Regions from separate parts of the Azospira inquinata genome, predicted to be linked through region 2. Evidence: predicted binding sites of a transcription regulator. Region 2 holds the regulator's gene; each other region holds the start of a gene.
What was found. The regulator sigma-54, encoded in region 2, starts transcription at its own class of promoters, with help from an activator protein. The targets are predictions, from matches to a motif close to TGGCACGCTTNCTGCTNA.
Positions count from the first base shown of each region.

Region 1: a site for sigma-54 is predicted at 2,204-2,221, ahead of Azoinq_RS01510 (hydrogenase small subunit). Genes of this name have one in related genera too.
Region 3: a site for sigma-54 is predicted at 5,152-5,169, ahead of vnfD (nitrogenase vanadium-iron protein, alpha chain). Genes of this name have one in related genera too.

Region 1 is NZ_CP064782.1:336,563-342,807, reverse strand. It holds gene Azoinq_RS01525 (O-acetylhomoserine aminocarboxypropyltransferase) at 1-1,291, opposite strand, end outside; gene Azoinq_RS01520 (DUF465 domain-containing protein) at 1,335-1,550, opposite strand; gene Azoinq_RS01515 (hypothetical protein) at 1,659-1,979, shown strand; gene Azoinq_RS01510 (hydrogenase small subunit) at 2,303-3,493, shown strand; gene hybA (hydrogenase 2 operon protein HybA) at 3,496-4,494, shown strand; gene hybB (Ni/Fe-hydrogenase cytochrome b subunit) at 4,505-5,662, shown strand; gene Azoinq_RS01495 (nickel-dependent hydrogenase large subunit) at 5,727-6,245, shown strand, end outside.
Region 2 is NZ_CP064782.1:1,645,092-1,651,336, forward strand. It holds gene ttcA (tRNA 2-thiocytidine(32) synthetase TtcA) at 1-444, shown strand, start outside; gene Azoinq_RS07505 (adenylate/guanylate cyclase domain-containing protein) at 572-1,468, shown strand; gene Azoinq_RS07510 (PsiF family protein) at 1,584-1,937, opposite strand; gene hprK (HPr(Ser) kinase/phosphatase) at 2,013-2,951, opposite strand; gene ptsN (PTS IIA-like nitrogen regulatory protein PtsN) at 2,920-3,405, opposite strand; gene hpf (ribosome hibernation-promoting factor, HPF/YfiA family) at 3,557-3,880, opposite strand; gene Azoinq_RS07530 (RNA polymerase factor sigma-54) at 3,897-5,399, opposite strand; gene lptB (LPS export ABC transporter ATP-binding protein) at 5,472-6,221, opposite strand; gene recX (recombination regulator RecX) at 6,234-6,245, opposite strand, start outside.
Region 3 is NZ_CP064782.1:68,799-75,043, forward strand. It holds gene Azoinq_RS00310 (hypothetical protein) at 195-680, opposite strand; gene Azoinq_RS00315 (hypothetical protein) at 728-1,663, opposite strand; gene vnfK (V-containing nitrogenase subunit beta) at 1,815-3,233, opposite strand; gene vnfG (V-containing nitrogenase subunit delta) at 3,312-3,650, opposite strand; gene vnfD (nitrogenase vanadium-iron protein, alpha chain) at 3,650-5,068, opposite strand; gene Azoinq_RS00335 (sugar phosphate isomerase/epimerase family protein) at 5,642-6,245, opposite strand, start outside.

The sequences.
Region 1 (6,245 bases), 1.3 Mb from region 2:
CCTTGGCGGCGGCCCGCAGGCCCCGGTTCAGGTCTTCCAGCAGGTCTTCCGGGTCTTCCAGACCCACGGACAGGCGGATAGTGCCCGGGCCGATGCCTGCCGCCAGCAGGGCTTCGTCGGTCATGCGGAAGTGGGTGGTGGAGGCCGGGTGGATTACCAGGGATTTGGCGTCCCCCACGTTGGCCAGATGGGAAAAGAGTTTCAGGCTTTCGATAAATTTTTTCCCGGCGGCCCGGCCGCCCTTGAGGCTGAAGCTGAACACGGAGCCGCAGCCCCGAGGCAGGAGCTTCTCCGCCAGGGCGTGATCCGGGTGGTCCGCCAATCCCGGGTAGGAAATGTGTTCCACCCCCGGGTGTTCCGCCAGGAAAGCCACGATGCGCCGGGTGTTTTCCACGTGGCGGGCCATGCGCAGGGGCAGGGTTTCGATGCCCTGGAGAATCTGGAAGGCGTTCATGGGGGAAAGGCAGGCGCCGAAATCCCGCAGGCCTTCCCGACGGGCCCGGAGGAGGAAGGCGGCCACGGTGGATTCTTCGGTGAAATCCATGCCATGAAAGCCGTCGTAGGGTTCGGTGAGGGTGGGGAATTTGCCCGAGCCATCCCAGTCGAATTTGCCCGAATCCGCCAGTACCCCGCCCACCACCGTGCCGTGGCCGCAGAGGAACTTGGTGGCGGAGTGGTAGACCAGGTCCGCCCCGTGTTCAAAGGGCTTGATCAGGTAGGGAGTGGTGAAGGTGGAATCCACCAGCAGGGGCAGGCCGTGTTCATGGGCCAGGTCGGCCACCCGGGGAATATCCAGCACGTCCAGGCCCGGATTGCCCAGGATTTCCCCGAACAGGAGCCGGGTGTTGGGGCGGATGGCGGCCCGCCAGGCGTCTAGGTCCCGGGTGGGAACGAAGGTGGTTTCAATGCCGAAGCGGGGCAGGGTGTATTCCAGCAGATTGTGGCTGCCGCCGTAGAGGGCCCGGGAAGCGACGATATGGCCGCCGGCCCCCATCAGGGTGGCGATGGCTAAGTGCAGGGCGGCCTGGCCCGAGGCGGTGGCGATGGCGCCCACCCCTCCTTCCAGGGCGGCCAGCCGTTCTTCCAGAACTGCTACGGTGGGATTGGAAATGCGGGAATAAACGTGGCCCGCCCGTTCCATATTGAAGAGGGCGGCGGCCTGATCCGAGTCCTTGAAAACGAAGGAGGTGGACAGGTAGATGGGGGTGGCGCGGGCGCCAAATTGGGAATCGGGGGATTGCCCGGCGTGCAACGCCAGGGTGTCCAGGTTAAAGCCGTCCGTACCGGCCATGGCAGACTCCTTGTGAATTTAGCCCGGATCGGGCGACACAAGCTCAGGCGGGGACGTCGGGCACCAGCAGTCGTTCCAGCTGGTCCATGCGGTCTTTCAACAGCAACTTACGCTTTTTCAAGCGGCGGACCAGGAGCTGATCGGGGGGCGGGGAAAGGGTCAGGTGGTCGATGACCAGATCCAGATCCCGGTGTTCTACCCGCATTTCGTGAAGTTGCCCCCGGATGGCAGCGACTTCCTCTTCCGTCAGTTCGGTCATGATGGCTGGGCCCGGCCTCCCACGGGGGCTGGCGCGGTGCGTCTGCCGACGCCCGCGCCGGAATTTGAGCTTAGAATGGATGAACAATTCTAACCGAGAGAGGAGACCATGTCTTATAACGTTATCGTAGCTTTCGGTAAGCATCAGGAATATGGAATCGGCCTCACCGAAAGCGAATTGGCCGGCCATACGGCGGAGGAAGCGCGACGCTGGTTCGAAACCCAGTATGAGGAACTGGCCTGCGAACCTTCCAATCCGGTGGGTAAGGTCCTGGTGCTGGACCGCATTCTCGGCGTGGCTCGGGCCGTGGGCCCGGCGGCCTTTGCCCAGGGCGATACCTGGGCAAAGCGCTACGCCCTGTATGCGGCGTTGGTGTTGGGTAAGGACGTGCTGCGCATCGACGTGGAAGGTTTGACGGTGGATGTGTGACGCTCTGGCTTCCCATCGGGGACATCTCCCCGGTGGGAAGGTGGGGGAAGTGCAAGGCTTTCCCCTGGGGAAAAGGGTGGGGCCGGTTTACTGAGAGATTGCTTACCGGTCTGATAACTAGGTTTGCACTTGTGTGACCTAAGCTACAAATAAGTTTTCGCTTTTGTGACATGACATCGGGAAACTTGTAATTAATCTAATGAGTTATGTCTTATAGATGACTGTGGCACGATTCTTGTATAAGAGCTAACCCGAGGGTGCGGAGATCCCGTGCCAGATTCGGAAAACCCGGCCACCACCGGGACCTGGACAGAGGGTTAGTCATGCAAGAACAAAAATTCGAATTGCTGGAAAACGACAGCAATATCATTGCCGCAGCGGACCGCTTGGAAATGTCCCGGCGGGATTTCCTCCGCTTTTGCACGGCGGCGGCGGCCACCCTGGGCCTGCCCGCTGGCGCGGAAGCGGCCGTGGCCGAGGCGGTGGCGACCAAGCCCCGTCCCTCCGTGATCTGGCTTCACTTCCAGGAATGCACGGGCTGTACCGAGTCCCTGCTGCGGGCGGAACACCCCACCCTGGAAAAGCTGATTCTGGACATGATTTCCCTGGATTACCACGAAACCCTGTTCGCCGCCGCCGGCCACCAGGTGGAAGCGGCCCGGCTCCAGGCCATGGAAAAGCACAAAGGCCAGTACATCCTGGTGGTGGAAGGGGCCATTCCCGCCAAGGACGGCGGCGTCTATTGCAAGGTGGGTGGCAAGACCGCCATCGAACTGGTGCGGGAATGCGCGGCGGATGCGGCGGCGGTAATCGCCATCGGCTCCTGCGCCTCCTGGGGCGGCATGCCCTCCACCGGCCCCAACCCCACCGGCTGTTCCGGGGTCAATAAGGTCATCGACAAGCCCGTGATCACCATTCCGGGCTGCCCCCCCAATCCCTACAATTTCCTGACCACCGTGGTCCATTACCTGACCTACGGCCGCTTCCCGGCGGTGGATGCTCTGGGGCGTCCCAAATTCGCCTATTCCCGCCTCATCCACGAAAATTGCGAACGCCGGGCCCACTTCGACGCCGGACGTTTTGCCAAGGAATTCGGCGACGAAGGTCACCGCAAGGGCTACTGCCTCTACAAGCTGGGCTGCAAGGGGCCGGAAACCTACGCCAACTGCTCCGTCATCCTCTTCGGTGACGCGGGGGCTGGCACCTGGCCCGTGGCCTGTGGCCACCCCTGCATCGGCTGTACGGAGCAGGGGGTGGGCTTTGCCAAGCCGATCCACCAGACGGCCCACATCAAGACCTTCTCGCCCCCCGCCACCTTCCCCCGCATTGTGGAAGAGCAGGGCAAGGGGGCGACCCTGGGGGCCGCCGCTGTGCTGGCCGCCGTGGTAGGGGTGGCTGCCGGGGCCGGTGCCCGGGTGGCGAAAAACCTGGGCCTTTCCCACGAGGCGGAAGAGGCCCGGCTGAAGGCCGAAGCGGCCAAGGCTGAGGCGGAAAAACCGGCGGAGCGGGTGTAACCATGACCAGCCGGCGTAATTTTCTCAAAGGGGCTTTGCTAGGAGGGGCCGCCGCGGCGGCGGTGAGCACCGTCAGCGAACCGGCCTGTGCCCGGGGCAACAATCCCCAGCCCAAGAACGCGGTGGGCCTGCTCTACGACGCGGCCCTTTGCGTGGGCTGCAAGGCCTGTGTGGCGGCCTGTAAGGAAGCCAACAACCTGCCCGCCGAATTCACCACTCCCGATCAGTTGTGGGATACCCCGGTGGATACCACCGCCAAGACCTTCAACGTGATCAAGATGTTCCGCATCGGCACCATGGAGACGAAGGACGATCCGGATAACGGCTACGCCTTCATGAAAACCTCCTGCCTGCACTGCAACGATCCTTCCTGCGTGTCCGCCTGCCCGGTCTCGGCCATGACCAAGAATCCGGAAACGGGCATCGTGGGCTATGACCCCAATATCTGCATCGGTTGCCGGTATTGCGTGGCGGCCTGCCCCTTCGGTATTCCCAAGTACGACTATTCCTCCCCCACGGGTCAGATCGGCAAGTGCCAGCTCTGCCGCCATCGCATGAAAGATGGCCATTACGCTGCCTGTGCCGAAGTTTGCCCCACCGGGGCCACCCTGTTCGGCAAGGCCACCGACCTGCTGGCTGAAGCCAAGCGCCGCCTGGCTTTGAAGCCGGGGACTACCGCCGTGTTTCCCCGGGGCGAACTGGGGGGTAAGGACCAGAGCTACGAAAACGTGGTGGGCCATTACCAGCAGCATGTGTATGGGGAAAAGGAAGTGGGGGGCACCCAGGTGATCAAGCTGTCCGCCGTGCCCTTCGACAAAGTGGGCCAGCGGCCCCTGCCGGAGGAATCCTCCTCCTCCAAGTCGGAAACCCTGCAACACACCCTGTATGGCCATATGGCCCTGCCCCTGGTGGTCTTGGGGGGCATGACCTATTTCGCCAAGCGCAACGTCAAGCCGGAGGACCAGGACGACGGCGACCCCAAGGACCGGTCCGGTCGCTAAGGAGGCATTCATGTCCGTTCATTCCCATGCCGTGCCCGCCCCGGTGGGCGGCCGCATCCTCAACCCGGTCACCTATGTGGCCCTGACCCTGATCGGGGTGACCCTGGCGGTCCTCCTGGTGCGTTTCCTCTTCGGTCTGGGGGCCGTCACCAACCTGAACGACGGTTTCCCCTGGGGCCTCTGGGTGGTGGGCGACGTGGTCATCGGTTCCGCTTTCGCCTGCGGCGGCTTTTCCGTGGCCATGCTGGTCTATATCTTCAATCGGGGGGAATACCATCCCCTGGTCCGGCCGGCCCTGCTGGCCTCCCTCTTCGGCTATACCCTGGCCGGGGTGGGGGTGATCTTCGACCTGGGCCGTTGGTGGAACTTCTGGCACATCCTGACCCCGGGCTATGCCTCCCCCAATTCGGTGATGTTTGAAGTGGCAGCCTGTATCTCCATCTACATCTGCGTCATGTGGATCGAGTTTTCCCCCGCCTTCCTGGAACAATGGGGCCTTCATGTCCAGCGCAAAAAGCTCAACAAGGTGATGTTCTTCTTCATCGCCCTGGGGACCGTGCTGCCCATGATGCACCAATCCTCCCTGGGTTCCCTGCTGGTGGTGCTGGGGGTACAGATACATCCCCTCTGGCGCACCCTGGCCCTGCCCCTGATTTACCTCCTTTCCGCGGTCACCATCGGCTATGCGGTGGTGCTCTTCGAGTCTTGCCTGGCGGCGGCCGGTTACCGGCGCAAGCTGGAAATGCACATCCTCACGCCCCTTTCCAAGGTGATGCTGGGGCTGCTCTGCGTTTTCCTGGCGGTGCGCTGGGGCGACCTGATTATTCGGGGGGCCTGGGTGGAAGCCTTCAAACCCACCCTGGAAGCCTTCATGTTCTGGCTGGAAAACGCCTGCTTCGTGGCGCCCCTGTTCATCCTGGGGCGGGAATCTTCCCGCCGTAATCCGGCCCGGCTTTTTGTCGGGGCCATACTCTTGATGTTGGGGGCGGTGCTGCTGCGCATCAACTCCTACCTGATCGGCTACGAAACCGGGGAGGGCTGGCACTACTTCCCCTCGGTCCCGGAAATGCTGGTGACCCTGGGCATGTTCGCCATTGAGGTCTTCGGCTACATCGCCATCAGCCGCCGCTTCCCGGTACTGCCCCGGGAAGACGGGGAGGCCGCCTGAGCCCCATGCCACGCCGGATGTGCTCCGGCACCTTTACCGAATTTAAGAAAGCAAGGAATCGACTATGACCAAGCGTGTAACGATCGACCCGGTGACCCGTATCGAAGGCCATCTGCGGGTGGATGTGGAAGTGAATGGGGGCAAGGTTTCCAAGGCCTGGGCCTCGGGCCAGATGTGGCGTGGGGTGGAAAATATCCTCATCGGTCGGGACCCCCGGGACGCCTGGGCCATCACCCAGCGTATCTGCGGCGTATGCACCACGGTGCATGCCCTGTGTTCCGTGCGGGCCGTGGAAAACGCCCTGCAACTGGAAATCCCGGTGAACGCCCAGTACATCCGCAACATGATTCTGGCGGCCCACTCCATCCATGACCACGTGGTTCACTTCTACCACCTCTCCGCCCTGGACTGGGTGGATGTGGTCTCCGCCCTCCAGGCCGATCCGGGCAAGGCGGCGGTGTTGGCGGAAGGGCTGTCTTCCTGGAACCGGAATTCCAAGGCCGAATTCACCAAGGTGAAGGAAAAGCTGGCGGGCTTTGTGAAGGGCGGCCAACTGGGCATTTTTACCAACGGCTACTGGGGC
Region 2 (6,245 bases):
CTCTTCGGCGGCAAGCTCAAGGCCATGCCTCCCAAACTGGTCACCGATGACGGCGCCCACATCGTCATCCGGCCCCTGGCCTACGCTTCGGAAGCGGACATTGCCCGCTACGCCCGGGGCATGGAATTCCCCATCATCCCCTGCAACCTGTGCGGCTCCCAGGACAACCTGCAACGCCAGAAGGTGCGGGAAATGATGCTGGAGTGGGACCGGAAATATCCGGGCCGCACCGAAGCGGTGTTCCACGCCCTGCAAAACGTGGTGCCCTCCCACCTGGCCGATTCCCGTCTTTACGACTTCCAGGGCCTGCAAGCCGGCACCGTGCCCGAAGGCAGCGAGGGCGGCGACACGGTCTTCGATCCCCCCGAATTCCCCCCCCTAATCCCCGCCCGGGAGCCGACAGACGGCGACAATTTCCCCCTACCCGTGGTAGCCGCCCCCTAGTGACTTTGTTATTATGGACGGCAGGGAGTCACAATATAAGTTATTAATATGAATAATGTTTTAGTTCTTTTGGCCGGTGTTGACGGCAGTCTTGTCCGTACACCTTTTTGCGGCGCGGAGGGGTGAAATGAGTGCTGCGTCTTTAGGGGTTTTGTGTGCCGATATTCCGGGGAGTGCCCGGCTTTTTGAGCGTCTTCCCGAAGGGGAAGCGCTCTATGCCCAGGAGCGCTGCCTAAAACGGATCGAACGGGTGGTTGCGGGGTTTGCCGGTCGCTTGCTGCGTTCCTCAGGCAATGAGTTGGTGGCCAGTTTCGAGAATGGGGAAGTGGCTTGCCAAGCGGCGGTGGACATGCAGCAGCGGGTAGAGGATTTGCCACCGGTCTCCGGTGTCAAACTTTCCATCCGGGTGGGGGTTCATTGCGGTGTTTTGGCGCCCGATAGCGCAGCTCCGGCAGGGGATGGCTTTGTGGGTGCTGCCCGCTTGCTGGGCATGGCCAAAGCCGGGCAGATTTTTGTCAGCGCCGAAGCGGCCAACGCTTTACCCGCTGCCATGCGTCAGGGCACCCGGGCGACGGATCGGCAAATGTCCGAAGCTGGGGCGGGAGGTGCTATTTATGAACTACCTTGGCAGGAAGCTGGCGAGCTTACCGTTCTGCGCCAACAATTGGGGGAGGTGAAGGCCTCCACTACCCAGATGGGTAGCCCCAAACTCTGTGTCCGCCACTCCGGTAAGGCGTTTTTGCTGGATGGCAAAAATGAAGGCTTGAGTTTTGGTCGGGATGGGGCCTGCGATGTGGTGATTCAGGACAAGCGGGCTTCCCGTGCCCATGCCCGGATTCTGCGGCGTCGGGATCGTTACGTGCTGGTGGATGAAAGCACCAACGGCACCTATGTGGCCTTTGAAGGGGAACCGGAAATGTTCGTACGCCACAGCGAAGTGGTGCTGGGCAATAAGGGCCTATTGGCTTTCGGCCATTCCGCCACGGGTGGGGATGCGGAAGTGGCGGAGTTCGAGTACCTCTGAAGGGGCGCGGCTTTCTCCCTTTTCTTTTCATTTTCGCCCCTGCTCCGGTGGGGGCGGCTCCCAACAAAAAGGCCAGCGGTAACGCTGGCCTTTTTGTTGGGCTGGGACGGGGCGCTTATTTGGCGGCGGCGTCGGCCTGACATTTTTTCAGGAAGGAAGCCTTGGCGGCACCCGCCAGCTTCTTGCTGGTGGCCTGGGCGGCACAGTCGGGGGCGGCGGGTGCGGCTGCTTTTTCAGGGGCCGCAGCGGCTGCCGGAGCAGGCGCGGCCTTGCCGGAGAGGCAGGACTTCATGAATTGCTTGCGGTCGTCGCCTTTCAGTTGCTTGTCCTTGGCGTCCTTGTTGCAGTTCTTCATTTTTTCCTGCTGGGGCGTGAGCTTCTTGGCGGCGTCCGGGGCGTCGGCGGCGAAACCGGCTTGGGTAAAGACCACGGCGCCAAGGGTCAGGAGAGCGATCAGGGTTTTTTTCACGGCAAACTCCTCATGGAAGGGAAGAAGGAAGGGCAATGCCCCCATCCGGCGGATGTGGGCGGAAATATGACGGGGTTATAGGTCGTCGTCAAGAATGGCTTGCTGCTGGCGACCGATGAATTCCTGCATGTTGTCGATGCCGCGCAATTGGAGAATGGTGTTGCGTACCGCCGCTTCCAGCAGCACCGCCAGATTGCGGCCGGCGGCCACGGGAATGATGACCTTGCGGATGGGCACCCCCAGCACTTCCTGGGTCTGGGCGTCCAGGGGCAGGCGGGGGGAATCCATGCCCGCCACCGGCTTTTGCAGGTGGACGATGAGCTTGAGCTTCATTTTCCGCCGGGAGGCGGTCTCCCCGAAAATGGTGCGGATGTTCAAGAGGCCCAGGCCTCGGACCTCCAGAAAGTCCCGCAACATGCCCGGGCAGCGGCCTTCCACGGTGGAAGGGGCGATGCGGGCCAGTTCCACCACGTCGTCGGCGACCAAGCCGTGGCCCCGGGAAATGAGTTCCAGGGCCAGTTCCGACTTGCCCACCCCCGAATCCCCGGTAATCAGTACTCCCATGCCGAAAACGTCCATGAAGACGCCGTGCACCGCCACCGTGTCCGCCAGACGCCGGGACAGGTAGATGCGCAGCAGGTCGATGATGGCGGAGCAGGGTTTGGGGGTGGTGATCAGGGGAGTGCTGGTGGCTTCGCAGGTGTCCCGCACCATGGCCAGCACTTCCAGACCTTCGGCCACGATCACCGCGGGTGGTTCGGCGGCAAACATGTCCTGCATCTGGTTTTTCAGGCGCTCCGGATTGGCCTTGGTGAGCCAGGCCTGTTCGGCGAAGCCGATGACCTGGAGCCGTTCCGGGTGAATGACGTTGAGGTGGCCGACCAGATCGGCACCGTAGTTGTTGCCCCGCCGTTTCAGATCGATGAAGCGTTCGCTGCCCAGGGCTGCCACCCATTCCAGGGCGAGGCGTTCCCGATGGTCTTCAAACAGCTGCGCGATGCTGATTTTCCGCATGATTTCCCCAATCGGTGAACAGGCGGTGGGCGTCGTCCATACTGTCGCAATGGCGCAGGGCCTCCCGGAACAGCTTGTCGGAGAAGCGCTGGGCCAGCTCGGAAAGAATCTGCAGATGTTGTTCCGTGGCCTGCTCCGGTACCAGGAGCACGAACATCAGATCTACCGGCTTGCCGTCCGGGGCGTCGAAGGCCACGGGGTGGGTGAGGCGGAGAAAGGCGCCGGCGGCTTCCTTGATGCCCTTTAAGCGGCCGTGGGGAATGGCCACGCCCTGGCCCAGGCCGGTGGAGCCCAGCTTTTCCCGGGCAAACAGGCTGGCAAAAACCGTGGATTGGGCAACCCCCAGGTTATTTTCGAACAACAGGGCGGCCTGCTCGAAAGCGCGCTTTTTGCTGCTGGCTTCCAGATTCAGGACGATGTTGGCGGGGGGAAGGAGTTTGGCGATGAGGTCCATGGGGCTAGGGTACTCCCCGGAAAGACGATGGGAGAAACAAGAAACCCGGGGGGCGGGAGGGAGACCCTTCAGGTGGCCGGATCATAGCGGAAAAGGCGACGCTCGGCCACCGTAGCCGCCCCCTTGGGTGGGGCGGCGGCGGTGCTAGCGATTAGGCTTCGCCGATGTGCTTATCCATGCTGTCCCGGTTGTGGGCCAGGCCCTTTTCCTTGTGCTTGATCACTTGGCGGTCCAGCTTGTCCACCAGGGCGTCCACGGAAGCGTACAGGTCGCTGTCTTCGTTTTCCACGTAGATGTCCTTGCCCGGCACCCGGACGGTGACTTCCGCTTTTTGCTTCAGCTTTTCCACGGTGAGGATCACATTCACTTCAATGACGTTGTCGAAGTGGCGCAGCACCCGATCCAGCTTGCTGCTGACGTATTCGCGGATAGCCGGGGTAACCTCGACGTGATGGCCGGTGATGTGCAGGTTCATATTATTTACTCCTTGGTTAGATGGTCTTGCGTAGGTTAGCCGGCGGGATGTTCAACGCCTCCCGGTATTTTGCTATGGTCCGGCGGGCCACCACAATGCCCTGTTGCCCGAGAATCTCGGAAATCTGGCTGTCGGAAAGGGGCTTTTTCGCATCTTCCCCGCCAATCAACTGCTTGATCAGGGCCCGGATGGCGGTGGCGGAACAGGCGCCCCCCGCTTCCGTGGCCACGTGGCTGCCGAAGAAATACTTGAGTTCGAAAATGCCCCGGGGGGTGGCCATGTATTTCTGGGTGGTGACCCGGGAAACGGTGGATTCGTGGAGCCCCAGCACCTCGGCGATTTCCCGCAGTACCAGGGGGCGCATGGCCACTTCCCCGTGTTCGAAGAACTGGCGCTGGCGTTCCACGATGGCCTGGGAGACCCGCAGAATGGTGTCAAAGCGCTGCTGTACGTTCTTGATCAGCCAGCGGGCTTCTTGGAGCTGGCCAGCCAGGGAGGAGCCCCGGTGTTTGGAGAGAATATCCGAATACAGGCGGTTGATGCGCAGCCGGGGATAGGCGTCCGGGTTGATGCTGGCCACCCACTGGTTGCGTAGCTTGCGCACCACCACGTCGGGAATAATGTAGCGGGTATCCAGGGGGGCGTACTGGGCCCCGGGGCGGGGATTGAGGCTCTTCACCAGATGGGCGGCGGCCCGTAGCTGGTCGTCGTCACAGCCCAGGAGCTTTTTCAGCTTGGTGAAGTCCCGTCCGGCCAGGAGTTCCAGATACTGGCGCACCAGTTGCAGGGCCAGATCCCGGGTGGGTTCCGGGGGCAGGGCTTCCAGTTGCAGGGCCAGGCATTCCTGGGGAGAGCGGGCCCCCACTCCGGTGGGGTCGAAATGCTGGAGGTGGCGCAGGGCGATGAGCAGGTCGTCCAGGTCGATTTCGAGCTCCGGGGGCAGGGCGTCCGCCAGTTCTTCCAGGGGCTGGGTCAGGTAGCCGTCGTCGTCCAGGGCTTCAATGAGAAAGCGTACCAGATTCCGGTCCCGGTCACTCAGGGGGGTGAGGCCTAACTGCCAGGCCAGATGGTCTCGCAGGGAGGTGCTGGCGGCCTGGATGTCCTGGTAATCCGAATCGTCTTCTTCGTCCCGGGAGGCGGAAGGATAGCTGCCCTCCGCATACCAGCCGTCATCCTCCCCGGCGGCCAGGGCATTGCCCTCGTCGCTGGCACGGATGCCCGTTTCGGCGCTTTCCCCCGGCTCCCCGTGCTCCCGGCTATCATCCTCGCCCCGCTCCGTTTCCCGGGGCGTGGTGCCCGCCGGATCAGGGGCCGCACTGTCACTTCCTTCCCCGGCGGCAGGCCCGGAAGGACCGTCGAAATCCTCGTCCTCCCGTTCCAGGAGGGGATTTTCCGTCAGGTACTTCTCCAGCTCCTGGTTCAGTTCCAGCGTGGACAGCTGCAACAACCGGATGGATTGTTGCAGTTGGGGCGTGAGCGCCAAATGCTGGGAAAGTTTAAGTTGGAGGGTCGGTTTCATGGGCGCGTGATGGGAGAAAACATGACGATGACTTCTCCGCAGACGGGCTGCTGTTGGGGGAGAAAGGGGTGATTAGAGGCGGAAATGCTCACCCAGATAGACTTTTCTTACATTTTCATTATAAACGATCTCATCCGGCCCACCAGCGGCCAGTACCCGGCCTTCATTGATGATACAGGCCCGGTCACAGATGCCCAGGGTTTCCCGCACATTGTGGTCGGTGATGAGTACGCCGATGCCCCGTTCCTTGAGGAAACGGATGATTTTCTGAATTTCCAGCACGGCGATGGGGTCCACCCCGGCGAAGGGTTCGTCCAGCAGGATGAAGCGGGGGGAGGTGGCCAGGGCCCGGGCGATTTCCACCCGGCGCCGTTCCCCGCCGGAGAGGGCGGCGGCGGAGGTGTGGCGTAGATGGCCGATGTGGAGTTCGTCGAGCAGCTCCTCCAGCTTGCTCTGGGTCGCCTCCGGGTCCAGTTCCTGGAGTTCCAGCACCGCCTGGATGTTTTCTTCCACATTCAGTTTGCGGAACACGGAAGCTTCCTGGGGCAGGTAGGAGACCCCCATGTGGGCCCGGCGGTGGATGGGCAGGTGGGTCAGTTCCTGGTTGTCCAGCCAGATGGCGCCCCCATCGGCGGCCACCAGACCCACGATCATATAGAAACAGGTGGTTTTCCCCGCCCCGTTGGGGCCCAGTAGCCCCACCACTTCCCCACAGCAGACCTCGAAGGACACGTCCTGGACCACGGTACGGGCCTTGTAGCGCTTCTTCAGGTTGTGGGCGGAAAGAATGTGGCCTTTTTGGCTGTCTTGCGGGTCGGACATGGTGCGAACCTTTTACTCGTCATC
Region 3 (6,245 bases), 1.6 Mb from region 2:
CTTATCGGCCCCTGGCCCCCCACTTCCAGGAGCGAAGGCCCCCTTGGAATAAAAAAGGGCAGCCACAAAGCAAGGGCTCCAAGCAGTCATGGGGCGGCAATAGACCCTTCATCGGCAATGTAGCAGCCCACTCGCTCACCTTTAGCCGCCCTCCAGTCCATCCCCCAGAAGCCTTTGGTGCTGCCCTTCTCCACCTAAGCCGCAACCGGCTCTTCCCTTGTGGCCGCCCCTTCCTGCCCCTGGGCCCGCAGCAGGGCCCGGCGCAACCAGAGGGGAGGATTGCCCTGGAGCATTTCCTGGAGTCGGGTAATCACCTCATCAATGGAGCGGGTGTTTTCCATTTTTACCGGAAAGACCCCTTCCTCCTGCACGCTGACCGCTTGGGGATCGCTCAGGCCCAGGGTAAAGAGTACCGAACTCCCCGCCAGGGCATGCACTTTATCCATAATCTGGGGGGGATTGGAGCTTTCCCCGCCCCCCATGCCACAACAGCCGCCATTTTTTCCCTGGCCGCCTCCCGGGCCTTTTTTCACCCCTTTGAATTGGGCGCAATCCTCAAATTCGGCGGTATCCGCGCCCACCCTATAGAAAACGATCTGTTTGGCTCCGGCAAAGCTGGTATCCACCTGGAGCAGATTGTTGGTGGTAATGGCGATGCGAAGCGGCGAATGGCTATCCATAAAAATCTCCCGAGCATGGGTAAAAAAAGGGGAAACAACAGTCCCCATCAGGTCATGGGAAACCCCACGGCCACCGGCTGACGGCCAAAGCGCAGTTGAAATTCCGCCGGCAATTCCCGGGTAAACGGTTCCCGGGTGCGCCACTTTTCCAGTTCGGAGAGGCTGATCTTCCCTTCCGGCAAGACCTCCACGGGCACGATGTGGAGCTGGTCCGCCACACTGAGGTAGAAATCGATGGGAAAACGCCAGGGGTCCCGGAAGCTGGGTTCCACTTCCACACACAGCACCTGATCTTGCAGGCAGAACTTGGGATTGTCGCTGTCGTAACGGAAATGGCGATTGAAAGGCAGGGTCTGGCGAAACTGGTAGAGCACCCGGTCTTCGTCGCAAAAGCCTTTGATTTCCCCCACCGTATCCACGTAGTACTGGACCATCATGGCTTCCACATAGGCGGCCCCGTAGGGCTGGGAAGGGGCATTGAGGAAGTAATGCACGGCGCTTTCCAGCAATTCCAGGCCCACCGGGCTGATGGTCAGACTTTGGGCGCAGTGATTGAAACTGCAACAGGCCCGCACCAGACCGTCGCTGATAATTTCGTGGCCCTGATGACGGCCCATGACCAGACGAAGTATGCGCAGAATCCGATAGAGTTCCGCCACCACCTTGTCCGTGGTGTTCCGCCGTGGCAGGGCCAAATAGCGCTGCCAGCTGCCCTTGGCTTCCAGAGTCGGGTCCAGGGACTCGAAATAGCTGTCCAGGAGGAGGAAAGCCACCCCCGCGCCCAGAAGGGACGGTGCCCGTAAGGCGGCCCCTTCCCCCGTCTCCTGGGCAAAGTGGAGCTTTTTCTTTTTGCTGTAAATCTCAATCTGCCGGTATTCGGGCAGATGCCAATGGTTACCAAAGCGCTGGGCGTAATCCCCCACCGCCACCTGCAACACATCCCGCTCCCATCCGGGGGGCAGGGTTTCCGCTTCCGAGGCCATCCGGTTCACCTGGGGCTCCTTCCGTTGCCAACCTGGGTTTTACATGGAGAAACCGTTGATTGCCGGGGCGGACCAAGCTGGGCCCGCCCCGGCAGGCCGGGCCCAATCATCGATCAGGCCCGACCCACCCTCTGCCTTGCAGGGCGACGGACTACCACGTATTCAGGAGCCATTCCCGATTCTTGGTGTATTCCATGTGGGCGAAGATGGTGTTGGCAATGTTCTCCGCCAGCTCCATGGCCCCCTTGTAGCCCATGGTGGGATGGCGATAGAGTCCGGCCCGGTCAAAGGTGGGGAAGCCCACCCGGACCATAGGGATATTGGCGTCCAGGGCCACATAGCGGCCCTTGGAATGGCCCATGATCAAATCCACCTTGAGGCCGTTCTTGATGCGCTTTTCCAGCTCCCACAGGTCGGAGTTGCACACCACGTCCATGTCGAAGTTGGCGCCTTCCTTCAAGGCCAGGATGCGGGGGTCCTTCTTGTACTTGGTGTTGTCATCCCCCAGGAGCAGCAGCACCGGTTCCAGTTCCACTTCCATGCAGAACTGGGCCAGGCCGATGACCAGGTCCGGATGGCCGAAAAGGGCCACCTTTTTGTTGGCGAAGAACATGTGGGCCAGATCCGCCAGGGCGTCCAGGGCGATGCCCCGTTCCCGCACCAGGGACGCGGGAATTTCCTTGCCCGTGAGCTTGGCGATGTGCTGCAGCATTTCGTCCGTGTTCTTGATGCCGTAGGGGGTGGAGGAAATTACCGCCGGCACTTCAAACTCGTCCTGCAGGTACTTGGCCGCAGAGGCGCCCTCGTAGCGGGCCAGGGCCAGGGAGGCCACCGCGTTGGCACTGTCGGCGATATCTTCCACCGTGGTCTTGCCGTGGGGCTCGATGGTCTTGTCCGGCAGCATGGGGGAATCGAAATCCTCCGTGTCCATGAAGACGGTGGCTTCCACCCCCATTTCAGACAGGTAATGCTTGAGCAGGGTCACATCCCCCGGATTCACCCACCCCGGGAAGAGATTGAGCTTGCCCGTGGGCTTGCCCTTCTTGTTGGCAATGGTCTTCACCAGGGACAGGACGCACTCGGAATAGCCACTCACCTGGCTGCCCTTGAAGCTGGGGGTATGGACCGGCACCAGATGGATTTTCCGATCCGGGAATTCCGCCTTCAGGGCCCGGTTGCACACATTGATGGTGCCTTCGATGTCGTCCCCGATCACCTCGGTGGAGCAGGTGGTGATGATGGGAATGACCCGGAGTTCCGGATAGCGCTTGGCCAGCACCATCACCCCCTCCTCCACCCGCTTGGTGCCACCGAAAACGGCGGATTCCTCGTGGAGGGACGTGGAAGCGATATCAAAGTTTTCCTTGAAATGCTGGGCAAACAACAGGCGCACGAACATGCTGCACCCTTGACCGCCATGGACCAGGGGAATGCAGTCCTTGACGCCGATGCCGGCGTATTGAGCGCCCGCCGGCTGGCAGTCGTACATGGGATTGATAATCCCCGTACGATCTTTGGAGACGACCTTGACCTGCGGTCGCTCCTGGGTCACGGCTTCTTCGCAAGACATAAGCTACCTTTCACGAAAAGTGATGCAATGAAGAATCCTGGTTTCCGGTTCCGCAGCCCCGCCGGAACCGGCCCGAACTCAATACAGGGAGTGGTTGAGCTCGTGGTTTTTGGAATGGGTGATGGCAATGTCCGTCAGCCGGGCTTTCAGGCCTTGCATCAATTCCTTGATTTCGTCTTCGGAGACGTCCTTGATCCAGGGAAAGCGGCTGCGGAAATCCGCCACCACCACCTTGGCGTCCGCCAGTTGGCAGCGTTCCACCGGGTTTTCCGCCGCCGGGGTCTGGCCCAGTAGCATCTGGGTGGTTTTACCCAGCACCCCGTCGATGTTTTCTTCCCGATCCCAGGTACGGGAGGCGAATTGCCACAGGCAACGTTCCTGGACGTAGTCGTAAAGTTCATCCACCCGGGTATCCATTACGCGGCCTCCTTGATGGCGGTGCTGCTCGCGGCGCCCCGGATATCGGTGGCGGCCAGCTGGCGCAGGGGGTTATAGACGGCGTTGTACATATCCCGGGCCAGATTGACGAAGCCCTCGAAGCCCATATAGGGCCCGTTGTGGTAGGCATGGCCATTGACGTAGGGAATGTGCAGCTTCTTCACCAGTTCCCCCACCCGGGGACCGGTGAAAATCACGTCCGGCTTCACCAGATCGATGATTTCGAAAAATTCCAGTTCATTGCCGTCATCGATGTAATAGGTGCCTTCCTGGCCCCGGGCGATGACCTTTTCAAAGTCTTCCTGGTGGCCGAATTTGGAGGACATGGCCACCACCTGGACCCCCAGGTCGTCTTCCACCGACTTGGTCCAGTGCCAGAGACGGGGACCGCCGGTCCAGATGGCCATCTTGGTACCTTTAAGCCGTTCCTTGTACCAATCCAGCTGGGGCTTCCACTTGGCGTATTCCTCCGCAATCAGGGCTTCCCCCTTGTCTTCAATGCCGAAGAAAGCGCAAATCTTGCGGATGCCTTCCGCCATGTAATTGAAGCCCCAGGAGTCGATGTCCAGGCGGGGAATGCCGTAGCGCTTTTTCAGTTCATTGGCGATGTAACCGGCGGACCGGGCGCAATTCACCACATTAAGCTGGGCCCGATGCATGCTGCGCAGGTCGTCGTAGGCGGCGTTCCCGGTAAAGTGGGCAATCACCTGAATGCCCAGGCGATCCCAGTAGGTTTGCAGCAGCTGGGTATCCCCCTGGATGTTGTAATCGCCGATGAAATTGATGGTGTAGGGGCTGGTGATTTCCGGCTCCACCGTACCCACCTTTTCATTCACCCAGCCGATGTTGAGCACGTGGTGGCCCTTGGACTGGGACACCCCGGAAAAGCCCGGGCATTCCACGCAGAAAATATCCACATCCGGACGTTCCGCCATGACCCGCTTGGCCACCGCCTTCACGTCATCCCCGATGAGGGCCGTGGGGCAGGTGGTATAGACGAACATGCGCTTGATTTCGGGCATTTCGTCGAAGGCTTCGTTAATGCTCTTTTCCAGGCGCTTTTCCCCGCCGAAAACGATGTGGCTTTCCTTCATGTCCGTGGACCACACGTACTTCATCTGGAAATGGCCGTTATCGCTGGGATAGCGCTTAGTGTGCCAGGTGTCGTAGGCGCAGCCGATGGGGCCATGGATCATCTGGATGGCGTCCTTCACCACCCCGCCGATCACCAGCTTGGCGCCGCAGAAGGCGCAGCCCCGTTCGGACAGGGTTCCGGGGATGGTGGCCGCATTGGAAATGGGAAGGTATTCCCGGGTGTCCTCGTCCGGAGCCTTCAGGTAGATGTGTTTCTCGCGCTCAGGAATATCCTTGTCGCACTTGAGTAAGACCATGGGCATTTCGCTCAACTCCTTCTGTCTGTCGGTCTTGGTTCGACCAAGGACCGGGGTTAATCGCCTGATGCAGGTAAAGGCAAGCCCATTCAGCAGAAAGCGTGCCACCGTTATTCACGGGGCTTTATAGCGGCGGTTTTCCCCTTCCCGGCGCTTTTTCAAAAACCAACGAAATCCATTGGAATCATAGTGTTGAATATTCCGCCCCCGGCCCCCGCCCCTACCAAAACGCCGTAATGCCCCCCTTTTCCCAGCCCATTTCCGCCGGGCAATCCGGGCCCGGAACAACGGCCTTTCCCGTTCAGAAAAGTACGAAGGCCGGTTCCTTGTTCCAGGCCGTGCGTCCGGCCATTTCCGGAGAACAAGGGCCTTGGCCCCCCCAGAGATTAGAAAAGAGGAGGAGGTTCGGTTCGGAACCCGGCCCGCCGCCCACGTACCTCCGGATCAATCAGCCGCTGCCCTTCAAAAGAAACGGGGCCCCAAGGCCCCGTAGTGTGATCAACCTGGTCCAGTCCAAAGGAAGGGCTGCCCAGATCAGAGATTGGCGGCGTCCGGCCCCAAAAGGCCCGCCCTATACCCTCAATGGAGCAAAGCCACCCCCGGGGCAGCCCGGAAGGCGGCGTCGTGGCGGGCCAGGCTCAGATTGTCCTGGCGGCAATAGCGCTCCAGCAGCAGGGCTGCGCTTTGCTCCAAGCCATCGGGAAAGCCCCGCTCCATAAATTTCTGCTCCAGCACCACCCAGCCTTCGTAGCCGCTGGCCGCCAGATGGCGACGCATGGCGGCATGATCCACCCGGCCCGTGCTGCCCAGGGGCAGCAGGCCCGGCTCATTCACAGTAAAGCTCTCCAGGCGCCCGTAAATGGCCGCAAACACGGAATGGCCGGACTCCCCGTTTTCCACCAGGGCCCGGGCGTTGAGCTGTAGCCCCAGTGCCGGATGATCCACCGCATTGGTGAGAATGCGGCACTCGCTGGCCCGGGTACAGAAATCCCCGTCCCCCGGCCCCAGGGGCTCGAAGCAGAGCTGCACCCCCTGGCTTTCCAGCACCGGCAGCACCCGGTCCAGCAGATCGAAACAGCGGGCCCAGGCCCCATCCATGGGCAGTTCCCGGCACCAGCGTCCGTGGCCAATGACCAGAGTGGTAGCCCCCAGATCCCGGGCCAGGGCGGAAAGGCGCAGCAAG